One region of the Amycolatopsis sp. lyj-84 genome, then DNA from elsewhere that is predicted to be linked to it. Evidence: riboswitches for the same ligand, from Rfam matches in the RefSeq annotation. Region 1 holds a riboswitch; the other holds the start of a gene.

Region 1 (3,203 bases):
GTTAGCGGCTGGGGGTGCCGTGTGCGGCGACGACCTCCAGGACGGCGCGTTCCAACGCGTACTCCGGGTCGGCCGCGGCACCCTTGACCTCGGCGTTGAGCCGGGCGACGATCCGCATGGCGGTGGCGAGACCGTCCTGCCCCCAGCCGCGGGCCTGCCCCTGTGCCTTGCGTACCTTCCACGGCGGCATCCCCAGCTCGCCCGCCATCTGGTTCGGGTTCCCGCGACCCGCGCCCGACACTCGCGCGATCGTCCGGACGGCGTCGGCGAGGGCGTCCGCGACCAGCACGTACGGAACGCCCAACTGCATCGCCCAGCGCAGTGACTCCAGCGCCGCCGCCATGTCGCCGGCGACGGCCTTCTCGGCGACGGCGAACCCGTTCACGTCCGCGCGGCCCCGGTGGTAGCGGCGGACCGCCTGCTCGTCGACCGCTCCCCCGGCGTCCGCGACGAGCTGGGTCGCGGCCGACGACAACTCGCGCAGATCCGAGCCGACGGCATCGATCAGCGCGAGCACGGCCGCACCGTCGATCTTCCCGCCGACCCGGCGAACTTCGTTGCGGACAAAGGATTCCCGCTCAGCCGCCTTGGTTAGTTTCGGGCACTCGACGACCTCCGCCCCGGCCTTCTTCAAGGCTGCGGGAAGCGCCTTCGCGGCCTTGCTCCGGCCGCCTCCGCTGTGCACGACGACGAGCACGATGCCCTCGGCGGGCGCCTTGACGTAGGCCATCACCCCGTCGGCGAGCTCCTGCGAGATATCGTGCGCGGATTCGAGGACGATCACCCTGCCCTCGGCGAACAACGAGGGGCTGACCATCTCCGCGAGCGCGGGGACTGTGAGGTCGGACACCCGGATCCGGGACAGATCCGCTGTCGGATCGGCCGCTTTGGCCGCGTCCGAAGCGCTGCGGACCGCGCGTTCGATCAGCAGCTCTTCCTCACCGAGAACCAGGACCAGCGGCGATGGGGCGGAAGCTTGCGTCGTCACGGTGACGATCCTCCCACTCGTCCTCTCGGGTGCTTTGTCCGGTGACGTGTTCCGGGCACGGTGGCCCCACCCGAGCCTCATGTCGTACGGTGTTGGCGAGGCGACGCGATCGAACGCGTGCCGACAATCGAATACCGCTCATCCAGAGGGGCAGAGGGAACGGCCCGATGAAGCCCCGGCAACCGGCGTCAGCCTGTCATTCCGCGATCGCGGGATAGCTGACGAACACGGTGCCAATTCCGGCCCGCCATGGCGGGGCAGATGAGGAAGGAACCTCGCGATGACCGCAACCCTCGGCACGACCTCCACCACCAAGACCCCGGATCTCGGACCGGCCGTCGAACTGGTGTCGAAGGAAGAGGGACACCGGCAGCCGCTCGCCCCCGAATTCGTTTCCGCCGAGGACTTCTCGCCGCTCGAAGTCGCCTACGACTTCGGCCGCGTGCGCCGCGAGGACATCGAAGCCGGGCCGAAGAACATCTGGCGCTACAAGAAACTCCTTCCTGTTCCCTCGAACGTCGAGGAAATCCCCAACACCGAACCCGGCGCCACCAGGCTCATCCAGGCCGACAGGCTCGCGAAGGCGTTGGGCGTCAAGAAGGTCTGGGTCAAGGACGACACCGGCAACCCGACCCACTCGTTCAAGGACCGCGTGGTCGCCGTCGCGCTGGCCGCCGCGCGCGAGTTCGGGTTCGACGTGCTCGCCTGTCCGTCGACCGGCAACCTGGCCAACGCGGTCGCCGCCGCGGCGGCCCGCGCCGGCTGGCGGTCGGTCGTGCTGATCCCGAAGACCCTCGAGCGCGCCAAGATCCTCACCACCGCCGTGTACGACGGCGACCTGATCGCGGTCGACGGCAACTACGACGACGTGAACCGGCTCGCCACCCAGCTCGCCGCCGAGCAGGAGAGCTGGGCGTTCGTCAACGTGAACGTCCGGCCCTACTACTCCGAAGGCTCCAAGACGCTGGCCTTCGAGGTCGCCGAGCAGCTCGGCTGGCGGCTTCCCTCGCAGATCGTGGTGCCGATCGCCTCCGGTTCCCAGCTCACCAAGGTGGACAAGGGTTTCCGCGAGTTCGGGCAGCTCGGCCTCGTCGACGAGACGCCGTACAAGGTGTTCGGCGCGCAGGCCACCGGCTGCTCGCCCGTCTCGGCGGCGTTCCGCGCCGGCCACGACGTCGTCCAGCCGGTCAAGCCGGACACGATCGCCCGTTCGCTGGCGATCGGCAACCCGGCCGACGGCCCCTACGTCCTCGACGTGGTCAACCGCACCGGCGGTGCGATCGAAGACGTCACCGACGAAGAGGTCGTCGAGGGCATCCGTCTGCTCGCCCGCACCGAAGGCGTCTTCACCGAGACCGCGGGCGGCGTCACCGTGGCGACGGCCAAGAAGCTCATCGAGACCGGCAAGCTCAACCCCGACGAGGAGATCGTGCTCCTGATCACCGGTGACGGCCTCAAGACCCTCGACGCGGTCGAGGACAAGGTCGGCCCGAAGGCCACCGTCAGCGCCTCGGCCGACGCGGTCCGCGAGGCTCTCGGCATCTGAGTTCCCGGCGGCCCGCCTCACGAACGAGGCGGGCCGCGGGGCTCACCCCGGCGCGTCAGGGCGAGGCCTCCCGCGTCGGAGACGACCGCTGTGTCGCCGTCCGTGTCCGTCCTGGCGATCGCGGCACCGACCGCCCCCAGATTGTCCAAAGTGGACTTGTTCGGATGACCGTAGGTGTTTCCGGCGCCGACACTCACCAGTGCGACCCTCGGCGCGACGGCGTTGAGAAAATCCGGTGCCGTGTAACGACTTCCGTGATGCGGGACCTTCAAGACCTCGGCACGCAGATCGGCCCCCTCGGCCATCAGGTCGGCCTGGGCGGCGAGTTCGACGTCGCCGGTCAGCAGCAACCGGCCCGCCGGAGTCCCGGCACGCAGGACGACCGAACCGTTGTTGATCACCGTGCCGTCCTGTTCGAGGACCGAGCGCCGGGTGACGTATCGCGGCCCGAGTACGTCCAGCGACAGTCCGGGCCAGTCCAGCCGTTGCCCGATCCCCAGTTCCAGCAAGGGAATCCCGCGGCGTGCGGTCTCGTCGGCGACCTGCCGCCACGCCCAGGCGGGAGCCCTGCCCGGACCGACGGCGACCGCCCCGACCGACCGGCCCTCGAAGACGGATTCGAGACCTCCGATGTGGTCGGCGTGCAGATGGCTCAGCACGATCAGCGGA
Region 2 (3,203 bases), on a different contig from region 1:
GAAGCAGGCCGGTTTGGAAACTGCGGATGGATGATGCGGGCGGGTCGGGCGATCGGAGGCGCCCGCCAGGGCTGGCTACGATCGTCGGGTGACTGAACTGCTCGGGCCCGCGGAGATCAGGGCGTTGGCGGCCGAGCTGGACGTCCGGCCGACCAAGAAGCTCGGCCAGAACTTCGTGCACGACCCCAACACGGTGCGCCGTATCGTCGACCTTTCCGGGGTCGGTGAAGGTGACGTCGTACTGGAAGTCGGACCGGGCCTCGGCTCACTGACGCTGGGACTGCTCGCGACCGGCGCCGAGGTCGTCGCGGTCGAGATCGACCCCGTGCTGGCCGGGCGGCTGCCGAACACCGTGGCCGAACGCGGCGGAGCCGAAAGGCTGACGGTCGTCGGGGCGGACGCTCTGCGGATCAAGGCGGACGACCTGCCTGAACGGCCGACGGCACTCGTCGCGAATCTGCCGTACAACGTCGCCGTTCCCGTCGTGCTCCACCTGCTCGCCGAGTTGCCGTCGCTGACCAGCGGTCTCGTGATGGTCCAGACCGAGGTCGCGGACCGCATGGCGGCCGGCCCGGGGAGCAGGACTTACGGCGTCCCCAGCGTCAAGCTCGCGTGGTACGGGAAGACGCGCAAGGTCGGCGCGGTTCCCCGCTCGGTGTTCTGGCCCGTTCCGAACGTGGATTCCGCACTGGTCGCTTTCGAGCGAGGCGACGACGTCGTGTCGTCCGTGAGCCGGGAGCGATTGTTCGCGGTGGTCGATGCGGCCTTCTCGCAGCGGCGGAAAACCTTGCGTGCGGCGTTGGCGTCCTGGGCCGGCTCTGCCGAACGCGCGGGGGAGTTGCTCGAGAAAGCGGGTATCGACCCCAAGACCCGCGGCGAGCAGTTGGACGTTCATCAGTTCGCTCGGATCGCAGCGGCGACCGACTGACCACGGCAGGCAAGACCGTCTCGCAGGCTGACACGGGCCCGGTCAGGGGAGCGGTGTTTCCCCTGTTGCAGCTGTGACCGGCACCGCGCGGAAGCGAGTTGGTCAAGGTCAGCACGACTGCGTAAATCCTCTTCTGGATCTGCATGATCCAAACCTGTCTTAGCAGGCAGGGGCTCTGGTCCGGCACGATAACACTCGCCGCCTTCCCATTATATGGACAGGCGATCCTGTATGATGGACGCGACCAGACGTGTGATCTGCGCCTACGTGCTTGCTTTCATCCAGTGGGATCGGTTTTACTCAGTGAGCCATCCCGAGCGACTGAGAGACCTGGCTCGCCGAAGTCGCAGCAACCACCCTCCACAGGGCAGGTGCTACCGCCAGGACCGATGGAGGCTGTGCCTAATGAACAGGGTCACCCACCCGCTCCTGCTGACCAGGCGACGCGTAGTCGACGAAGGTCGCCGCACGGTAAGTGCGTGTCGACGCTCAACCGTTACTGCCTGAGTCTTTCCCTTACCTCTGAAGCCTGTCCGTTCGGACGGGCAATCGGTGACGGTTGGCGCGCTCGAAAGAAGCAGCGCCCCATTCGCATGGAGCCCTTCGTGATCACTGTCGAAAACTTGTCCAAGTCCTTTCCTCTCAACGGAAATCCCGTCGTCGCCCTGCGCGATGTCAGCGTGGACATCCAAGCCGGCTCGCTGTTCGGAGTCGTCGGTCCGGCCGGCTCCGGCAAGTCCACCCTCGCTCGTTGCATCGGGCTTCAGGAGCGCCCCGACCGAGGTGTCGTCCGCCTCGACGGCCTCAACACCGGGACCCTCGACGGGCGCCGTCTGCGGGAAATCCGCCGTCAGGTCGGTGTGGTGAACACCAAGGCGGAGTTGCTCGCCGAGCGCACCATCGCCGGCAACATCGCGTCGCCGCTCGAACAACTCGGCCTCGACGGGCCGCAGCGCCGTAACCGGGTCGGCAATCTGCTCGATCTGGTCGGACTCACCCCGCGAGCGGGGCAGCGTCCGGGCGAGCTGACCGAGGGGCAGCTGCGCCGGGTGGCCATCGCCAAGGCATTGGCCGCCGGACCTTCCGTGCTCCTGGCCGACGACCCGACCGCGGGTGTGCAGCCCGAGGAATCCGGCGCGGTCCTGACCGTGCTCGACCGTGCGCGTGCCGAGCTCGGGGTCACCGTGCTGCTCACCACTCCTGACGCCGGCGTGGTGCGCCGTGTCTGCGACGACGTCGCGGTCCTGGAAGCCGGGGCGATCATCGAACGCGGAACCGTGCTCGACCTGGTCTCCGACCCGAACAGCCGGACCGCGCAGGCGCTCCTGCCTTCGATCGAAACCGGCCGTGCGCAGGCTTCGAAGTACGACCGCGCGGTGGACGTCGTGCTCGTCGGCTTCGCGTCGGTCGGTGCGCTGCTGCCTGAGGCGGCCGGTCGCTTCGACGTCGAACTCGCCACCATCGGAGGCGGCCTCACCCGGATCGGCGACACGCCCGTCGGCCGGTTCCGCCTCGGTGTGCGTGGCGAGCGCGCGGATGCCGCACTCGCCTGGATCGCCGAACGTGGTGGCCACGTGACCCACCCGGTCCGCGGGCCGCAGGGCGTCGCTGCTTGATTCCCCGACGAACGGGCCGCTCAGGACGAACTCTGTCCAGGGCGGCCCGTTTGCGTCCGCGTCGTCCTGTTCTCTTTCTCCTGGTGGCAGTACAAGTGGAGCGGGCACGTAGGCTTGTCTCGTGCTCGCCGTCGTACCGCCCCCAGTTACCGTCAGGGTTCCCGCCAAGGTCAACCTGCACCTGTCGGTCGGTGACGTACGCCCGGACGGCTACCACGAGCTGGTGACCGTTTTCCAGGCGCTTTCCCTGACCGACGAGGTGACTGTCGCGGTCACCGAGGAGCCCGGCATCGAGGTCTATGGCGAAGGTGAAGGTTCCGTACCGACAGGGGCCAACAACCTCGCCTGGAAGGCGGCGCAGGCCCTGGCGGCCCACGTCGGCAAGGCCGATGGCGAGTCCAAGGTCCGGGTGGTACTTCGCAAGGGCATCCCGGTAGCGGGCGGGATGGCCGGGGGCAGTGCCGACGCGGCCGCGACCCTGGTCGGGCTCGCGTCGCTGTGGAAGCTCGAGATCTCCCGAGACGAACTCGCTGGTATCGCCGCCAAGCTCGGCAGCGATGTTCCCTTCGCGCTCTACGGCGGGACAGCGTTGGGCACCGGCCGGGGTGAGCAGCTGGTGCCGGTGTTGTCGAGGCACACGTTCCACTGGGTCCTGGCGT

What was found. A riboswitch is a leader RNA that binds a small molecule or an ion and turns the genes downstream of it on or off. The one in region 1 is predicted to bind S-adenosylmethionine.
Region 2: it holds a riboswitch for S-adenosylmethionine, as region 1 does, so the genes downstream of both, ACLJRM_RS27360 (methionine ABC transporter ATP-binding protein) here and thrC (threonine synthase) in region 1, are expected to answer to the same signal.

What each region holds. Positions count from the first base shown of each region.
Region 1 covers NZ_JAJPWO010000021.1:35,395-38,597, forward strand. The annotation lists gene holA (DNA polymerase III subunit delta) at 2-988, opposite strand; SAM riboswitch class I at 1,124-1,256, shown strand; gene thrC (threonine synthase) at 1,269-2,534, shown strand; gene ACLJRM_RS40670 (ComEC/Rec2 family competence protein) at 2,552-3,203, opposite strand, start outside.
Region 2 covers NZ_JAJPWO010000009.1:287,910-291,112, reverse strand. The annotation lists gene rsmA (16S rRNA (adenine(1518)-N(6)/adenine(1519)-N(6))-dimethyltransferase RsmA) at 89-928, shown strand; SAM riboswitch class I at 1,234-1,324, shown strand; gene ACLJRM_RS27360 (methionine ABC transporter ATP-binding protein) at 1,534-2,544, shown strand; gene ACLJRM_RS27355 (4-(cytidine 5'-diphospho)-2-C-methyl-D-erythritol kinase) at 2,666-3,203, shown strand, end outside.